4 regions of the Streptomyces sp. NPDC126510 genome follow, and region 4 is predicted to be linked to each of the others. Evidence: riboswitches for the same ligand, from Rfam matches in the RefSeq annotation. Region 4 holds a riboswitch; each other region holds the start of a gene.
The links. Region 4 has a riboswitch for cobalamin ahead of ABTX60_RS21400 (energy-coupling factor ABC transporter permease). Riboswitches for the same ligand answer to the same signal wherever they lie in the genome.

Region 1 (4,399 bases), on a different contig from region 4:
GGGCCGGTCAGGGCCCGGGCGGCGTGCGGCAGGACCAGTCCGACGAAGCCGATCGCCCCGGCCGAGCTGACCAGGGCCGCCGTGAGCAGGGCCGTGACGCACAGCAGGACCAGGCGGGTGCGGGCGACGGACACTCCGAGCGCGGCGGCGGCGTCCTGCCCGAAAGCGAAGGCGTCGAGGGTTCGGGCGTACGACAGACACACCACCAGCGCCACCGCCAGCGCGGCCAGACACAGCCACACGTCGGTCCAGCCGGAACCGCCGAGCGAGCCGAGGAGCCAGAACAGCACGCCGCGGGTCGTCTCGGCGTCGGCGGAGGTCATCACGATGAAGGAGGTGAGCGCCGAGAAGAGCTGCATGGCGGCGACGCCCGCGAGGACGACCCGGTCGGTGGTGCCGCCGAGGGTGTGGCTGAGCAGGAGCACCAGCGCGAACGACAGCAGGGCGCCGAGGAACGCGCCCGCCGACACCGGGAGGGCGCCGCCGCCCACGCCCAGCACGACGACGAGGACCGCGCCGGTGGAGGCGCCCGAGGACACCCCGAGCACGAACGGGTCGGCGAGCGGGTTGCGCAGCAGGGACTGCATCACCGCCCCGCACACGGCCAGTCCGGCCCCGCACACGGCGGCGAGCAGGGTGCGCGGCAGTCGCAGCTGCCAGACGATCCCGTCGCGGATCGGCGTCAGCCCGGAGCTGCCGAGCCCGAGATGGGCCGCCACGACGGACCACACGTCGGCGACGCCGAGGTCGGCGGGACCGATGGTGATGGCGACGGCGAGGGAGGTCATGAGCGCGACGGCCCCGGCCAGGCCCAGCGCGAGCCCGGCCCGGCGCCCGGGCCCGGCGGCCACCGGCCCCTGCTCCCGGGCGGTCACTTCGCCAGCCCGAACCGGCGCAGCCCGGCGGCCACCTGTTCCACGCCCTCGACGGTGCGGATCGTCGGGTTCATGGCCTGCCCGCTGAGCAGCACGTACCGCTTGTGCCGAACGGCGTCCATGGTCCTGGTGACCGGGTTGGACTCCAGGAAGGCGATCTTCTTCGCGGCCGACTCGGCGGTCTGGGACTCGCGGGTCAGGTCGCCGATGACGAGGACGTCGGGGTCGCGGTCGGCGACCGTCTCCCAGTTGACCTGGGGCCACTCCTCGTGCGTGTCGTCGAGGACGTTCTTCGCTCCGAGGGCCCGGGTGATGATGCCGGGTGCTCCGCAACAGCCCGCCATGTAGGGCGATTCGGAGTTCGCGAACCAGTACAGGAGAGTGACGTCGGAGGCGTCGATGCCCTTCGTGGCCTTCCTCATGCGCTGCTGAAGGGAGGCCACGAGCGCGTCGCCGCGTTTCTTCACGCCGAACACGGTCGCGAGGTCGTGGACTTCGCCGTAGACGGTGTCGATGTCCAGGGGCTTGTCGCGTGCGCCGTCGCCGCCGCCCGAGTTGTCCTTGCCGGCGCAGTCGGAGGGGGAGACGTAGGTGGGGACGCCGAGCTTCTCGAACTGCTCGCGGGTGGCGACGCCGCCTTTGCCGAGGGTGGAGACGAAGGAGGCGGCGACGAAGTCGGGCTCGGTGTCCAGGACGCGTTCGAAGGACGGGTTGTCGTCGGCGATGCGCGGCACCCTCGCGTTGGCCTTCTCCAGTCCCTTCATCACGGGGTCGGTCCAGGTGGCCGTGCCGGCGAGGCGGTCGGCGAGCCCGAGGGAGAGCAGAATCTCGGTGGTGCCCTGGTTGAGGGACACGGCGTGTCTCGGCGGGGCGGGAATGCGGACCTCGTGTCCGCAGTCGGTGAGCGTGACGGCGGCGTTCGCGTCGGTGGACGCGCTCCCGCCACAGCCGGTCAGCAGCAGGGAGCCGGTGGTGAGCAGGACGGCGGCACGGGAGGGTCGGGCGAGGGGCACGGGAACCAGTCCTCAGTCGTCGAGGGCCCGATCGCGGAGCCCGGTCGTACGGTGCTCCCCCGCCGCGCGCGGCCGCGGGGGCCGCCAGCAGGTCTTCGGACTCGGGTTCACCCGGGTCGGAGCGCCTTCCCGGACGTCCGCGGAGGAGTCCAGTGGCCGAGGCCCCGCCCGTCCCCCTCACCGCTGCGCGTCAGTTCCGGATTCGCACCGGATTCCCTGACCCACGTACATGGGTTCGACTGGCCTCGGCAAGCTATCACGGGGGCCGTCCGGGGAATCACCGCGCACCCGGAGCCGTTGAACGGGTTGAACGGAGAGCAGCTCGTTCACGACTTCGGAGGAGGCCGCCGGTGTACGGCGACGAGGCAACGGTCCGCAGGATCCTCACCGGGCTAGGCGACACCTGGGCCGTGGTCGGCCTGTCGTCGAACCGGCAGCGCGCCGCGTACGGCGTCGCCGCCGTGCTCCAGCGTTTCGGCAAGCGCGTTGTGCCGGTGCACCCCAAAGCGGAGACGGTGCACGGGGAGAAGGGGTACGCGAGCCTGGCGGACATCCCCTTCGACGTGGACGTGGTGGACGTGTTCGTGAACAGCGACCTCGCCGGTGCCGTCGCGGACGAGGCGGTCGCCAAGGGCGCGAAGGGCATCTGGTTCCAGCTCGGCGTGATCGACGAGGCGGCGTACGACCGGACCCGTTCGGCGGGCCTGGAGATGGTGATGGACCGCTGCCCGGCCATCGAGATCCCACGGCTGCCTCATCACCGCGTACAGGAATCCTGAAGCGTTCTCCAGGAAATACCCGCAGTCGGTCAAGGTTTCCCGCGCCCGGTCAAGCGTGCACAACTCCTCTTCTGCCTCCGGGCAGTCCATTCCTAATCTGAGGCCTCTTGCTCACTGAACTCTCCGAGTTCATTTATGAGAGGCCCCTGAATTCATGGAAAGAGACGGCCTGCGCCGGGATGTCGGGCTGATCGGGCTCATGTGGGCCTCGGTCGGCTCCATCATCGGCTCGGGCTGGTTGTACGGCGCCGAGAAGGCCGTCGTGGCGGCCGGCCCCGCGGCGATCCTGTCCTGGCTCATCGGTGCGGTGGCGATCGTGCTGCTGGCACTGGTGCACGCGGAACTCGGCGGCATGTTCCCGGTCGCCGGCGGCACCGCCCGTTATCCGCACTACGCGTTCGGCGGACTGGCCGGCATGTCCTTCGGCTGGTTCTCCTGGCTCCAGGCCGCGACGGTGGCACCGATCGAGGTCGAGGCCATGATCGGCTACGCCGGGCACTGGCACTGGGCGCAGGGCTTCCAGCACCCGAAGGACGGGACCCTGACGACGAGCGGCTTCGTCGTCGCGGTCGTCCTGATGGCCGTGTTCGTCGTCGTCAACTTCCTCGGAGTGCGGATCCTGGCGCACACCAACAGCGCCGCCACCTGGTGGAAGGTGGCCGTGCCGCTGGCCGCGATCTTCATCATCGCGGCGGGCAACTTCCACCCGGGCAACTTCACCGAGCACGGTTTCGCGCCGTTCGGCGCCCACGGTGTGCTGAGCGCCGTCAGTTCCAGCGGCATCATCTTCGCCCTGCTGGGCTTCGAGCAGGCGATCCAGCTGGCGGGCGAGAGCCGGGACCCGCAACGGGACCTGCCGCGCGCGACGATCGGTTCGGTCGCCATCGGGGCGGCCATCTACGTCCTGCTGCAGATCGTCTTCATCGCCGCCCTGCCGCTGGGCTCCTTCGCGCACGGCTGGACCAAGCTCGACTACCCGGGCATCAGCGGCCCGTGGGCGGGGCTCGCGACCCTGCTGGGCCTCGGCTGGCTGAGCGTGGTGCTGTACCTGGACGCGGTGGTCTCCCCGGGCGGCACCGGACTGATCTACACGACGGCCACGTCCCGGGTCTCCTACGGACTGGCCCGCAACGGCTACGCGCCGAAGCTCTTCGTCCGCACCGACGCGCGCGGCGTGCCGTGGTTCGGGCTGATCGTGTCCTTCGTGACGGGCGTGGTCTGCTTCCTGCCGTTCCCGAGCTGGCAGCAGCTGGTCAGCTTCATCACCTCGGCGAGCGTGCTGATGTACGCGGGCGCCCCGCTGGCCTACGGCGTGTTCGCGGACCGGCTGCCGCACCGGGAACGCCCCTACCGCCTGCCCGGCGGGAAGGTCCTCTCACCGCTGTCGTTCGTGGTGGCCAACCTCATCATCTACTGGTCCACCTGGGACACCCTGTGGCGGCTCGGCGTGGCCATCGTCCTCGGCTACGTCCTGCTCGGCGGCTACGCCTGGTACGCCACCAGCAAGGGCCTGCCCGACGCTCCCCGGCTCGACTGGAAGGCCGCCCAGTGGCTGCCCGTCTACCTGCTGGGCATGGGCGTCATCTCCTGGCAGGGCGGATTCGGCGGCCAGGGGCACCTCGGACTGTGGTGGGACATCCTGGTCGTCGCGGTGTTCTCGCTGGCGATCTACTACTGGGCCCGGGCCTCGGCCTCCCTGTCCGGAGAGATCGAGCTGAGCATCGAGGAGGTG
Region 2 (4,399 bases), on a different contig from region 4:
TCATCTTCGCCGCCCTGGTCGGCGCGATCCTCTGGAACCTGCTGACCTGGCTGGTCGGTCTGCCCTCCAGCTCCTCCCACGCCCTCATGGGCGGTCTGATCGGCGCCACGATCGCCTCGGCGGGCGTCGGCGCGGTGCACGGGGACGTGCTGGTCACCAAGGTGCTGATCCCGGCGATCGCCGCCCCGCTGGTCGCGGGCATCGCGGCGATGCTCGCCACGCGGCTGACCTACTCCCTCGGCAGCAAGGCCGACGGCAACGCGTCCAAGAAGGGCTACCGGGCCGGCCAGATCGCCTCCGCGGGCCTGGTCTCCCTGGCCCACGGCACCAACGACGCGCAGAAGACGATGGGTGTCATCACCCTCGCCCTGGTCGCCGGCGGCGCCGTCGCCCCCGACTCCGACCCGCCCATGTGGGTCATCCTCTCGGCGGGTCTCGCCATCGCGCTCGGCACCTACCTGGGCGGCTGGCGCATCATCCGCACCATGGGCAAGGGACTGACCGACCTCCAGCCGCAGCAGGGCTTCGCCGCCCAGACCTCCGCGGCCACGGTCATCCTGGCCTCCTCGCACCTCGGTTTCTCCCTCTCCACGACGCACTCCGTGTCCGGCTCGGTGATGGGTGCCGGGCTCGGCCGCAGGGGCGGTGTGGTCCGCTGGTCCACCGCGACGCGGATGTTCGTCGCCTGGGGTCTGACGCTGCCGGCCGCGGCCCTGGTGGGTGCTCTCGCCGAGTACGTCACCGGCTTCGGCAGCTGGGGCACCGCCGTGGTGGCCGTCTTCCTCGTCGCCTCCAGCGCGGCGATCTGGAAGCTCTCGCGGCGTGAGGTCGTCGACCACACCAACGTCTGCGACACCGAGGACACCGTCGAGGCGGAGCCGGCCGGTGTGGTGACCACGGCGATCGCCGCGGTGACGCCGCCGCCGGCGGGTGGCACGGCCGCCGCGCCGGAGGACCCGGTCCCCTCGTTCCCGTCGCAGGCCACCGCCGAGCGCACGCCGACCACGACCACCACGGTCTGACCCGCCACCGGTTACAAGGAAGAGTCTCCGATATGAAGATCGACTGGGCGGCCCTCGGCTCCGTCTTCGGTGTCAGCCTCGTGGTCACCGTGGCCCTCGTCGGCCTGTTCACCCTCGGCATCACCGGCCTGTCGCGCCGCGAGCGGGCGGCGGCGCAGGGCGGCTCCGCGGGGCTCGCCGTCACCGGCGCGTACGCGTGCTTCGCGGCGTGTGCGGCGGCCGTGGGGTACGGGATCTATCTGATCGTGGCCTGAGGGCCCGACCGACCGCACGTCGTGTCCACCGGGCGGCACGGGACTTCGGTCCCGTGCCGCCCGGTCGTCGTGCGAGGGCAGGGGCGATGTGGGGTTCTCCACACTCTCCCCGCGCAGGTCAACGGCAAGTTGACGGCGGTTCCCGGCCATGGTGGACTGCCGAGGCCAGTTACGGCGGCAGGAGAGGAAGCCGGTGCGAGTCCGGCGCGGTCCCGCCACTGTCACCGGGGTAGCAATCCCCGGGAGCCAGGAACTCTCACCGCCGGTCTCGTCGAACCAGGGCGTGGACACCCTGAGTGAGGACACATATCGCCATGCGCGGCTGCCGATCGAGGTTCAGCACCCCACCCCTGCCCGCCCTCCTGGCCGGTTGAGCCCATGGGTGCCGGTCGCGTCTTCGCGTACGGCGCCGCCGCCGGTCTGATCGGTGACCTGCTGCTCGGTGATCCTCGCCGGGGGCATCCGGTCGCCGCGTTCGGACGGGCCGCGGGTGCCGTGGAACGGGTGTTGTGGCGGGACCACCGCGGGTGGGGCGCGCTGCACACCGCCGCGTGTGCCGGAGGGGCCGTCGCCCTCGGGTCCGTCGCCGCGCGTGCCGTGCGGACGTCCCCCGTCGCGTCCGTCGCGCTGACCGCAGCCGCCACCTGGGCCGTCGTCGGGGGGACTTCACTCGCCCGGGAGGCGCGGACCATCGGGCGTGCCCTGGAGGCCGGGGACGTCGAGGCGGCCCGGGCGCGGCTGCCGCACCTGTGCGGCCGGGATCCACAGGCCCTCGACGCCGACGGCATGGCCCGCGCCGTGGTCGAGTCGGTCGCCGAGAACACCTCCGACGCGGTGGTGGGGGCGCTGGTGTGGGGCGCCGTCGGCGGGGTGCCGGGGCTGCTCGGGTTCCGGGCCGTCAACACCCTGGACGCCATGGTCGGGCACAAGTCGGCCCGCTACCGCCGCTACGGGTGGGCCTCCGCGCGTCTGGACGACCTCGCCGGGTGGCCGGGGGCGCGGCTGACCGCCGTGCTCGCCGCCCTGGCCGGGCCGGATCCGCGGGGGGCCGTGCGGGCCTGGCGGGCCGATGCGGCCGAGCATCCGAGTCCCAACGCCGGGCCCGTGGAGGCCTCGTTCGCGGGGGCGCTCCGGGTGCGGCTCGGCGGGACGCTCTCGTACGGCGGACGGGTGGAGCACCGGCCCGTGCTGAACACGCGGGGGCGGGCCGTCGGCACACACGACGTCGAACGGGCCGTGCGGCTGTCGCAGCGCGTCACGTGGCTCGCGCTCGGGGTGTGCGCCGGTGCGCGGTTGCTGATGAGCGCGCGGTCAACGAAAAGGGGGAACTGACATGAGCGGTGGGCTTCTTGTCGCCGGGACGACCAGCGACGCCGGCAAGAGCGTCGTGACCGCCGGGATCTGCCGGTGGCTGGTGCGCCAAGGCGTCAAGGTCGCGCCCTTCAAGGCGCAGAACATGTCCCTGAACTCCTTCGTGACGACGGAGGGGGCCGAGATCGGGCGGGCACAGGCCATGCAGGCGCAGGCCTGCCGCGTCGAGCCGACCGCGCTGATGAACCCCGTCCTGCTCAAGCCCGGTGGCGAGCAGAGCAGCCAGGTCGTGCTGCTGGGCAAGCCGGTCGGGGAGATGAGTGCGCGCGGCTACCACGGCGGCCGGCAACAGCGGCTGCTCGGGACGGTGCTGGACTGCCTGGAGCAGTTGCGGGGCACGTATGACGCGGTGATCTGTGAGGGGGCCGGTTCTCCCGCCGAGATCAATCTGCGGCGGACGGACATCGTGAACATGGGGATCGCCCGTAACGCCGGGCTGCCCGTGCTCGTCGTCGGCGACATCGACCGGGGCGGTGTGTTCGCCTCGTTCTTCGGGACGGTGGCCCTGCTGTCGCCCGAGGACCAGGCCTGTGTCGCCGGGTTCCTCGTCAACAAGTTCCGCGGGGACGTCTCCCTGCTGGAGCCGGGTCTGGAGATGCTGCACGGGCTCACGGGTCGGCGGACCTACGGTGTGCTGCCGTTCCGGCACGGGCTCGGGATCGACGAGGAGGACGGCCTCAGGGTCTCGCTGCGCGGGACCGTGCGGGAGTCCGTCGTCGCCCCGCCCGTGGGCGAGGACGTGCTGCGCGTCGCGGTCTGTGCCGTGCCGCTCATGTCGAACTTCACCGACGTGGACGCGCTGGCCGCCGAACCGGGCGTCGTGGTGCGGTTCGTGGACCGGCCGGAGGAACTGTCCGACGCCGACCTCGTCGTCGTGCCGGGCACCCGCGGGACGGTCCGGGCGCTGGAGTGGCTGCGTGAGCGGGGCCTCGCCGAGGCGCTGGTCCGCAGGGCCGCCGAGCAGCGGCCCGTGCTCGGCATCTGCGGCGGCTTCCAGATCCTCGGCGAGCGCATCGAGGACGACGTGGAGAGCCGCAGGGGTCGCGTCGACGGGCTCGGGATCCTGCCCGTGCGGGTGCGGTTCGCCCGCGAGAAGACCCTCACCCGGCCGCAGGGCGAGGCCCTCGGCGAGCGGGTCGAGGGTTACGAGATCCACCACGGGGTCGCCGACGTCATCGGCGGAGAACCCTTCCTGGACGGCTGCCGGGTCGGCCAGACCTGGGGCACGCACTGGCACGGCTCACTGGAGTCGGACGGCTTCCGGCGGGCCTTTCTGCGCGAGGTGGCGGCCGCCGCGGGCCGCCGTTTCGTGCCCGCGCCGGACACCTCGTTCGCCGCGCTGCGCGAGGAGCAGCTCGACCGGCTCGGCGACCTGATCGAACAGCACGCGGACACCGACGCGCTGTGGCGGCTCATCGAGTCCGGCGCGCCGCAAGGACTGCCCTTCATTCCACCGGGAGCACCCGCATGAGCACTGTGTTGTTGTTGTCGACCGCCGACACGGACCTGCTGGCGGCCCGGGCCGCCTCCGGTGCCGACTACCGGATCGGCAACCCGACCCGCGTGGACGTCCGGGAGGAGCTGCCGGCGCTGCTGGACGGGGCGTCCGTCGCCGTCGTCCGGCTGCTCGGCGGCAAGCGGGCCTGGGAGGACGGTCTCGCCGCGCTGAAGGCCTCCGGCGTCCCCACCGTGCTGCTCGGCGGCGAGGCCGTGCCGGACGCGGAGCTGATGGCCGAGTCGTCCGTCCCGGCC
Region 3 (4,399 bases), on a different contig from region 4:
GGGCACCCTCTTGACGTCGGGCCGCATGCCCAGACGTCCGGCCAGCCGGGCATCGAGCGAGGGGGCGGCGATGCCGGTGACGGAGGTGCACACCAGGAGGTCGACATCGGCCGGTTCGAGTCCCGCTTCCTTCAGCGCGCCGGCGATGGCCTCTTCGCCCAGCTCCAGACCCGCCGCCATCCAGGCGTCGTTGGCCTGCCCGAAGTCGCGCAGGGCGGCGTACCGGGCGATCGGCAGCGCGAGGTGCCGGGCGCGGACCCCGGCGGACGCGTGCAGGCGGCGCAGCAGGGCGCGGTCGGCTCCCGGCGCCAGGCACAGATCGCCGATCGGTTCGGTGAGGTCGTCCTGGGCGTAGCGGTGCGCGGGCAGCGCCGTGTGGACCGCCGTGATCGTGGTCCCCGCAGGGAGCCGGGCCTTCCCGCGCACCGTGCCCGGTGAGGCGGGGAGGTCTTCGGCCGTCACAGGGACACGCATATCGACAGTGCCTCTCTCGCCCTCTTTGCCCATTTATCTTGCCTGTGTGTCTCTACACCCGTCACCGGTCCTCTCCCGAGCGACACGCCGCGTTCCGGCGCTGTTGCGTTCCTGCCACCTGGAACCGGCGCTCGCCGTGACAGCGTTCGCGACCGTGCTGGCCGTCGCGGCCGGCCGGGGCGCGGCGGGTGCGGCCGAGGTGGCGGCAGCCGTGCTGGTGGGCCAGCTCTCGGTGGGCTGGTGCAACGACGCGGCCGACGCCCGGCGCGACGCGTTCTGCGGGCGCAGCGACAAGCCGGTGGCCACCGGCGAACTGCCGCTCCGGGCCGCGGCCGTCGCAGCCGGGACGGCCCTGGGCCTGTGCGTGCCGCTGTCCCTGCTGAGCGGCGCTCTCGCAGGAGTGGCGCACTTCGCCGCGGTCGCCACCGCCTGGAGCTACAACCTGCTGTTCAAACGCACGCCGCTCTCCCCGCTGCCCTACGCCGTCGCCTTCGGTCTGCTGCCGGCGTTCGTCACCCTCGGCCTGCCCTCGCCGTCCTGGCCCGCCTGGTGGGCGATGGCGGCCGGGGCCCTGCTGGGGGTGGGGGCGCACCTGGTCAACGTGCTTCCGGACATCCGGGACGATCTCGCGACCGGGGTGCGCGGCCTCCCGCAGAGGCTGGGCCGCGGAGCCTGCCGATGGCTGGCGCCGTCCCTGATGCTCGCCGCCGTCTGCGTGCTCGTCACCGGCCCGCCCGGAGGCGTGGGGCGCCCGGGCTGGGTTCTGGCGGGGGCGGCCGTCGTCGTGTCGGTCGCGGGCACGACCCTGCCCGTCGACGACCGCAGCCGGTGGCCGTTCCGGGCGGCTGTCATCGTCGCGGGCCTGGCCGTGACCCAACTCCTCCTGCGCGGCCCGGACATGTCGTAGGCGTCGAAGGTCCGCTCAGCAGCCCACGCGGAAGTTCGTGTCCTGCCGGCCGGGCCGTAGGGCGCCGTCATGTCACCGTCGATACTTGTGTTCGGTCGCAGGTAAGCGTTCGGTGAGAGCCGACCTCGGCTTCACGCCTGGGCATTGGTCATGTACCGGCCGAGCGGTACGGTCGGTGCGAATCGACGACGGCAGGACGGAAGCCGGTGGGAATCCGGCACGGTCGCGCCACTGTGTGCTCCCTCCCCGAAACGGGACGGGGCGAGTCAGACCCGTAGCCGTCGTCCCGTGCACCACCGACAGGGGACGCGAGCTCCCCGAGGAGGACCCGCCATGGCGCAGCATGTCGCCCAGCCGACCGACACCACTCCCGCCCTCCCCGCCAAGCTGCCGATCGGCGCGATCGTCCCCTGGGCGGTCTTCTTCGGCGTCCTGATGCTGGTCCTGCTCTACTTCGTCGGCGCCGAGCAGGGCGCCACCTCCGTCGTCTCCGGCGAGGACGTCCACGAGTGGGTGCACGACGCACGCCACCTGCTCGGCTTCCCCTGCCACTGACGCCGCGGAGCCGCATCCCTCATGAACTCCACCCTGGTGAGAAACCTGCTCGTGCGCGGCATGCTCGCCGGTCTCGCCGCCGGCGTATTCGCCCTGGCCGTCGCCTACTTCCTCGGTGAACCGCTCGTCGACCGGGCGATCGGCTTCGAAGAGGCCCATGCCCCCGCTCACGGGCACGAGGCCGAACTCGTCTCCCGCGGCCTGCAGTCCACCGCCGGCCTGGCCACCGGCGTCCTCCTCTACGGGGTCGCCTTCGGCGGTATCGCGGCTCTGGCCTACTGTTTCGCGCTCGGCCGGGTGGGCCGCTTCAGTCCCCGGGCCACCGCGCTGCTGCTGTCCGGTGGCGCTCTGCTCGCCGTCTACGTCGTACCGTTCCTGAAGTATCCGGCCAACCCGCCGGCCGTCGGCGACCCCGACACGATCGGCCGTCGGACCACCCTGTACTTCCTGATGATGCTGCTCGGCGTCCTGCTGGCGATCGCCGCCACCCTCCTCGGCAAGCGCCTCGCGCGGGGCCTGGGCACCTGGTGGGCGACGGTCGCCGCGGTGGCCGCGTTCGTTCTCGCGATCGGGCTCGCGTACGCGTTCCTGCCCGCCGTCGACGAGGTTCCCGCCGGCTTCCCAGCCACCGTGCTGTGGCGGTTCCGCCTCTGCGCGCTGGCCGTCCAGACCACCCTCTGGTCCGGATTCGGGCTGCTCTTCGGCGAGTTGGCCGAGCGGTTGCCGACCCCCGGGCCCGCGACGTCCACAGCCCCGGCCCGGCCGGTCGCCGCACCCCGACGGCCTGCCTGAAGCAGCGTTCCCGGAGAGCCGGCGCGACTCAGTGCTCCGCGCCGGCTTCCGGCACGTCCAGCGGGCGCCCGAGCCGCAGGTTCCAGCGCCCGGCCCGCCCGCTGAGTTCCGTCGCAGTCAGCGGCGGCACGTCCAGCCGCCGAAATCCCGCCGTCGGCAGGCCCAGGGCGTGAACCACGGCCGCCCGTACGACGTCCGGCTCGACCACGGCGAGCGTGCGCCCGTCCGTCTCGCGGAGGCCGTCCAGCCAGTGGGCGACCCGCGCACATGCGTCCCGTACCGATTCCCCGCCGTGGGGTGCGCTGGAGGGATCGGTCAGCCACCGCCCCACCGCCTCCGGTTCGGCGACGGCCACCTCGTCGAGGGTCCGGCCGCGCCACCGCCCCACATTCAGCCCCGTGAGCCCGGCCTCCTCGACCCCGTCCAGACCGAGCGCCCCGGCGGTCTGCCGGCAGCGCGCACTGGGGGAGACGACCACCCGGGCGGCCCGGGGCAGCGACCCGGCCGCCGCCGAGGCCCGCTCCCGCCCGCCCTCGTCGAGCGCGCCCCCGTCGTCGAAACGGGCCTGCCGCAGCGAGCGGTTCATCGCGGGAGAGACGAGGACGACTCGGCTGGTCATCCGTCCGTGCCCCCCCCTGCCCGGCACCGAGGTCACGTCCGCGGCCGGCCCTGGATCTGCATGCCCGGGCGGCGGCGGTGGACCGTCACGTACGACAGGCCGTCCGCGCCCGCGGTCACGCTGCGCACGCTGCCGTGCGGCAGCCAGACCAGGCTGCCGGGCTCCACCGGGTGCGGCCCGGCCGCGGAGCCGAGCGTGCCGTCCCCCGAGACGACGAGCAGCAGGACGTCGAGGTCGGGTTCGGCGTGGGCGTCGATGGACCCCTCGGGCGGGACGCGGACGAGGTTGGCGTCCAGCTGCCGGCCGGGTTCGGCCAGCCGCCACAGAGCGCCGGTCGCCTCCGGTTCGGCCGCGGCGAGCGACCCGGTATTGCCGAGGATCCGCGGAAGAGGGGTGTCGGCCGCGGAGAGCTCCTCCGGGTCAGTCATGGATCGTGCCACCATCCGATTCGGGCCTGCCCTGGGCCGATTCACCTGTACGGCGGGCGATCCGCACCTCTCACGGGCGGACGCCCGGATGAATTTAGCATCGGCCGCGGTCCCGGCCGCGGCCGATGCGCGCTCACTCGTCGTCGGAGGTGGTGGGGCGCGTCCGACCGGGCTCCGGTGCCTCGCCCTGTTGCGCGCGGGCGTGCAGTACGTCGCCGATGAAGAGGTCGTACACCAGGACGCCGATCACACCGCCGACGAGCGGTCCGACGATCGGGATCCACCAGTAGTCGCTGAACGCCCCGGCCAGACTGCCGGGGAAGGCCAATCCGTCCCATCCCGCCATCCAGGTGAACAGGCGCGGGCCGAAGTCGCGGGCCGGGTTGATGGCGTATCCGGCGTTCGCCCCGAAGGACATGCCGATGGCCGCCACGACGAAGCCGATCACCAGCGGGCCGAGATTCGCCTTCACGGCGGTGTTGCGCAGGTCGATGATCGCCACGACCAGCATGACCAGGAAGGCGGTGCCGACGATCTGGTCGATCAGCGGACCCCAGATGCCTCCGTTGAAGTACGGCGCCGGGAACGTCGCGAAGATCGAGAAAGAGGCGAGGGTCTTTCCGT
Region 4 (4,399 bases):
CAGGACACCGACGCCACGGCGGCCTCCCGGTTCCGTCTGGAGGCTCAGACCGCCGGACGGCTCAACCACCCCAACGTGGTCGGTGTGCTGGACTTCGGTGAGTTCGACAACCGGCTGTATCTGGTGATGGAACTGGTCGAGGGCGACAGTCTCGCCGGGGTGCTGACCGGCTCCGGCGCGCTGCCCGCCGAGCGGGTGGCCCTGCTCGCCGCGCAGGCGTCCGCGGGGCTCGCCGCCGCGCACGCGCAGGGCATCGTGCACCGGGACGTCAAACCGGCCAACCTGCTGCTGGACGCGGGCGGCACGCTCAAGATCGGGGACTTCGGCATCGCGCGGTTCCTCGACGACCCCGGCGCGGCGCTCACCGCCACCGGCCAGATCATCGGCACCGGCCTCTACCTCGCGCCCGAGCGGGCCCTGGGCAAGCCCGCGGGGCCCGCCTCCGACATGTACTCCCTGGGCTGCGTGCTCTACCAGCTCCTCAGCGGGCGCCCGCCGTTCGAGGCCGACACCGCGGTCGCCCTGCTCCACCAGCACCTCGACTCGGCTCCGGTGCCGCCGCGCGAGCTCGGTGTCGCCAATCTTCCGCCGGCGTTCGAGAGCTATCTCCTCGGTCTGCTCGCCAAACAGCCCGAGGACCGTCCCACCGCGCAGCAGGCCGCCGAGTGGTTCGCCCAGGGCGCCTGGCGGGGCCTGCCCGAGCCGCTGCCGGAGGTCTCGCCGCCGCCGCGGCCGAACACCGCGTCCCGCGCGATGCCCGCCGGGCCGGGACCGTACGCGACCGCCGAGACCGGCAGCCCGACCACCTACGCGCTGCCCGCCACCACGGGCCACCGCACCGCCGCCCGGGCGGCCCAGGCGGGGCGTTCGGGCCGCTCGCGCGGCGGTCATGGCAACCGGTCGAAGCTGGCCGCGACGGCCGCCGCCGCGGCCCTCTTCGTCGCCGCGATGCTCATCGGCATGCGCTGGTTCTCGCCCGACACGACCGCGGAGGGCACGGAACCCGACGCGTCCCCGAGCGCGAGCAGCCCCGCCGCCACGCCGTCCACCGAATCCGCCACGCCCGATTCCTCCGATCCGCAGGCCGACCCGGCGGCCGGACCGGGTGCCGCCGACACGCCCGCCACCGGCACCGTGGCCGATGTCACTCCGTCAACGCCGCCCCCTTCCCCGACGCCGTCCGCCTCCGCGCCGGGTGCCGCCACTCCGACGGAGGAAGCGGTCGACGGCGGCCCGCAGCAGCCGGAGCCGGAGAAGCCGGGCCAGGCCGGGGACGACGGGGAGAGCGACGACGGCGGGGACGACGACTGACACGGCCCGGACGTCGCGCGGCGGCACGTGCGCGGATCGCTTGGACCAGCCGGGGATGCGCCGGTATGCGAACGGGCGCCCCCTCGCGCGCCCCTTGGGTGGCTTGTCATCGCCCTTATCCCGGCCTTATTGTCACCAGGCCTTGGTGAACGGGAAATCCGGTGTGATGCCGGTGCGGCCCTCGCCACTGTGAATCGGGAAGTCCGGCTCCGGCCCTCACGGGCAGCCACTGGGTCCTTGCGACCCGGGAAGGCGGAGTCCGGGCGGTGGTACCCGTCAGCCAGGAGACCGGCCAAGGCGCGTCAACCATCCACGAGGTGCTGGAGAGGGTCTGCTGAGCCATGCACATAGCCGAGGGTTTCCTTCCTCCGGCGCACGCGGTCGCCTGGGGCGTCGCGTCGGCGCCGTTCGTCGTCCACGGGGTCCGGTCGCTCACCCGTGAAGTGCGCGAGCACCCCGAGAGCACACTGCTCCTCGGTGCCTCCGGCGCCTTCACGTTCGTCCTGTCCGCCCTGAAACTGCCGTCCGTGACCGGCAGTTGCTCGCACCCCACCGGCACGGGCCTGGGAGCCATCCTGTTCCGGCCGCCCATCATGGCGGTGCTGGGCACCATCACCCTGCTCTTCCAGGCGCTGCTGCTCGCACACGGCGGCCTGACCACGCTCGGCGCCAACGTCTTCTCCATGGCGATCGCCGGCCCCTGGGCCGGATACGCCGTCTACAAGCTGCTGCGGCGCGCCAACGCGCCGCTGATGGTGGCGGTGTTCTCCGGCGCGTTCGTCGCCGACCTGTCCACGTACTGCGTCACCAGCGTGCAGCTGGCCCTCGCGTTTCCCGACCCGGGCAGCGGATTCCTGGGCGCGCTCGGCAAGTTCGGTGCCATCTTCGCCGTCACGCAGATCCCGCTCGCGGTGAGCGAGGGCCTGCTGACCGTGCTCGTGATGCGCCTGCTGGTGCAGTCCAGCAAGGGCGAACTGACCCGGCTGGGCGTGCTCCTCGCCGAGAGGCAGACCAGGACCGAGACGGAGGCGGTGGCCCGATGAGCAGGAACACGAAGATCAACCTGGTGCTGCTGTTCGTCGTGGTGGCGCTCGCGGTGCTGCCCTTGGCCCTCGGCCTCGGCGACCACAAGAAGGAGCCGTTCACGGGCTCCGACGGCCAGGCCGAGACGGCGATCACCGAACTCAAGCCGGACTACGAGCCGTGGTTCTCACCGCTGTACGAGCCACCGTCCGGCGAGATCGAGTCGGCCCTGTTCTCCCTCCAGGCGGCCCTCGGCGCCGGTGTCCTCGCCTACTACTTCGGCCTGCGCCGGGGCCGCAGGCAGGGCGAGCAGCGGGCGCTGGAGCGGGAGGCCGACAGCGCGCTTCCCGGCGCCGCCGGGAAGTCCACCGCGGAACGGGACTGAGCCCGGGTGCTGCCGATCGACGCGGCGGCGCACAGCAGTCGCTGGCGCCGCCGCCATCCCGTGGACAAGGCCGTGCTCGGGCTCGGTCTCACCGTGCTCGCGATCTCCCTGCCGCCCTGGCCGGGCGCCGCCCTGGTCCTCCTGACGGCACTGGCGGTGCTGCTGGGGCCGGCCGGTGTGCCCGGACGGCGGTTGTGGCGGGCCTACCGGGTGCCGCTGGGCTTCTGTGTGACCGGCGCGCTGACGCTGCTCGTCCAGGTGGGCGGGCCAGGCGGGTTCGCCTCCCTCGCCGACGACGGGCCGGTGCGGGCCGGGGAGTTGCTGCTGCGGACCTCGGCGGCCTCCCTGGGCGTGCTGCTGTTCGCCTTCACCACGCCCATGTCCGACCTGCTGCCCCGACTGGTCCGGGCCGGGATTCCCGCGGCGGTCGTCGACGTCGCGCTCGTGACGTACCGGATGAGCTTCCTGCTGCTGGACTCGATGCGGCGCATCAGGGAGGCCCAGGCGGCCCGGCTCGGGCACACCGGCCGGGGCGCTCAGTGGCGTTCCCTGGCCGGGCTCGGCGCCACCGCGTTCGTCCGGGCCTTCGACCGGGCCGGCCGGCTCCAGGCCGGGCTCGCCGGACGCGGCTACGACGGCACCCTGCGGGTCCTGGTGCCCGAGGCCCGGGTCTCCGTCCGCTTCACGGCGGCCAGTTGCGCGCTGCTCGTCGCGCTGGCCGTCCTCACCCTCGTACTGGAAAGGCCGCTGACATGAGCGAGCCCGCCCTCGTCGCCCTGCGGGGCGCGTCCTTCGCCTACGAGGACGGCCCGACCGTGCTCAGCGGCCTCGACTTCGAGATCCGCGAGGGCCGCGCGCTGGCGCTGCTCGGCCGCAACGGCAGCGGCAAGACCACGCTGATGCGACTGCTCAGCGGCGGGCTGAAGCCGCACGAGGGGCGGCTGACGGTCGAGGGTCAGCCCGTGGCGTACGACCGCAGGGGGCTGACCCGGCTGCGGACGACCGTGCAGCTGGTGGTGCAGGACCCCGACGACCAGCTGTTCGCCGCGTCCGTCGAGCAGGACGTCTCGTTCGGGCCGCTGAACCTCGGCCTGGACGACACGCAGGTACGGGCGCGGGTGGCGGAGGCGCTCGCCGCGCTGGACATCGCGGCCCTGGCCGACCGGCCGACCCATCTGCTGTCCTACGGACAGCGCAAACGCACGGCCATCGCGGGTGCGGTCGCCATGCGACCGCGCGTCCTCGTCCTGGACGAGCCCACGGCCGGACTCGACCCCGACGGCCAGGAGCGGCTCCTCACCACCCTCGACGGGCTCCGTGCCGCCGGCACCACGGTCGTGATGGCCACCCACGACGTCGATCTCGCCCTGCGCTGGGCCGACGACGCGGCGCTCCTCACGCCGTCCGGTGTCCGCACCGGGCCCGCGGCCACGGCACTGGCCCGCACGGATCTCCTGCGGGAGGCGGGGCTGCGTCTGCCGTGGGGCGCCGCGGTGACGGAACTTCTGCGGTCCCAGGGGCTGTTGACCGAAACGGAGCGGGGTCCGCGTACACCGGACGAGCTCGCCGTGCTCGCGGGAGGGTGGTTGGGGGCGTCGGGCGGGTGAGAGTCCCGCGGCGGTGAGCACGGCCCGTCCCGGCGCGGGCAGGCCTCCCGCCGTGGCGCGGCGCCGGCCGAAA

Region 1: another riboswitch for cobalamin. It lies ahead of ABTX60_RS31035 (ABC transporter substrate-binding protein); the one in region 4 lies ahead of ABTX60_RS21400 (energy-coupling factor ABC transporter permease).
Region 2: another riboswitch for cobalamin. It lies ahead of ABTX60_RS03695 (cobalamin biosynthesis protein); the one in region 4 lies ahead of ABTX60_RS21400 (energy-coupling factor ABC transporter permease).
Region 3: another riboswitch for cobalamin. It lies ahead of ABTX60_RS16730 (CbtB domain-containing protein); the one in region 4 lies ahead of ABTX60_RS21400 (energy-coupling factor ABC transporter permease).

The regions. Positions count from the first base shown of each region.
Region 1 covers NZ_JBEORR010000026.1:46,328-50,726, forward strand. The annotation lists gene ABTX60_RS31030 (FecCD family ABC transporter permease) at 1-788, opposite strand, end outside; gene ABTX60_RS31035 (ABC transporter substrate-binding protein) at 872-1,888, opposite strand; cobalamin riboswitch at 1,972-2,132, opposite strand; gene ABTX60_RS31040 (CoA-binding protein) at 2,239-2,667, shown strand; gene ABTX60_RS31045 (APC family permease) at 2,822-4,399, shown strand, end outside.
Region 2 covers NZ_JBEORR010000002.1:389,544-393,942, reverse strand. The annotation lists gene ABTX60_RS03705 (inorganic phosphate transporter) at 1-1,022, shown strand, start outside; gene ABTX60_RS03700 (hypothetical protein) at 1,055-1,276, shown strand; cobalamin riboswitch at 1,412-1,554, shown strand; gene ABTX60_RS03695 (cobalamin biosynthesis protein) at 1,655-2,608, shown strand; gene ABTX60_RS03690 (cobyric acid synthase) at 2,610-4,118, shown strand; gene cobN (cobaltochelatase subunit CobN) at 4,115-4,399, shown strand, end outside.
Region 3 covers NZ_JBEORR010000010.1:218,077-222,475, reverse strand. The annotation lists gene ABTX60_RS16740 (type III polyketide synthase) at 1-474, opposite strand, end outside; gene ABTX60_RS16735 (UbiA family prenyltransferase) at 611-1,381, shown strand; cobalamin riboswitch at 1,528-1,678, shown strand; gene ABTX60_RS16730 (CbtB domain-containing protein) at 1,715-1,936, shown strand; gene ABTX60_RS16725 (CbtA family protein) at 1,958-2,728, shown strand; gene ABTX60_RS16720 (histidine phosphatase family protein) at 2,757-3,347, opposite strand; gene ABTX60_RS16715 (cupin domain-containing protein) at 3,380-3,775, opposite strand; gene ABTX60_RS16710 (MIP/aquaporin family protein) at 3,909-4,399, opposite strand, start outside.
Region 4 covers NZ_JBEORR010000014.1:92,416-96,814, forward strand. The annotation lists gene ABTX60_RS21395 (serine/threonine-protein kinase) at 1-1,311, shown strand, start outside; cobalamin riboswitch at 1,438-1,622, shown strand; gene ABTX60_RS21400 (energy-coupling factor ABC transporter permease) at 1,653-2,354, shown strand; gene ABTX60_RS21405 (energy-coupling factor ABC transporter substrate-binding protein) at 2,351-2,719, shown strand; gene cbiQ (cobalt ECF transporter T component CbiQ) at 2,726-3,475, shown strand; gene ABTX60_RS21415 (energy-coupling factor ABC transporter ATP-binding protein) at 3,472-4,326, shown strand.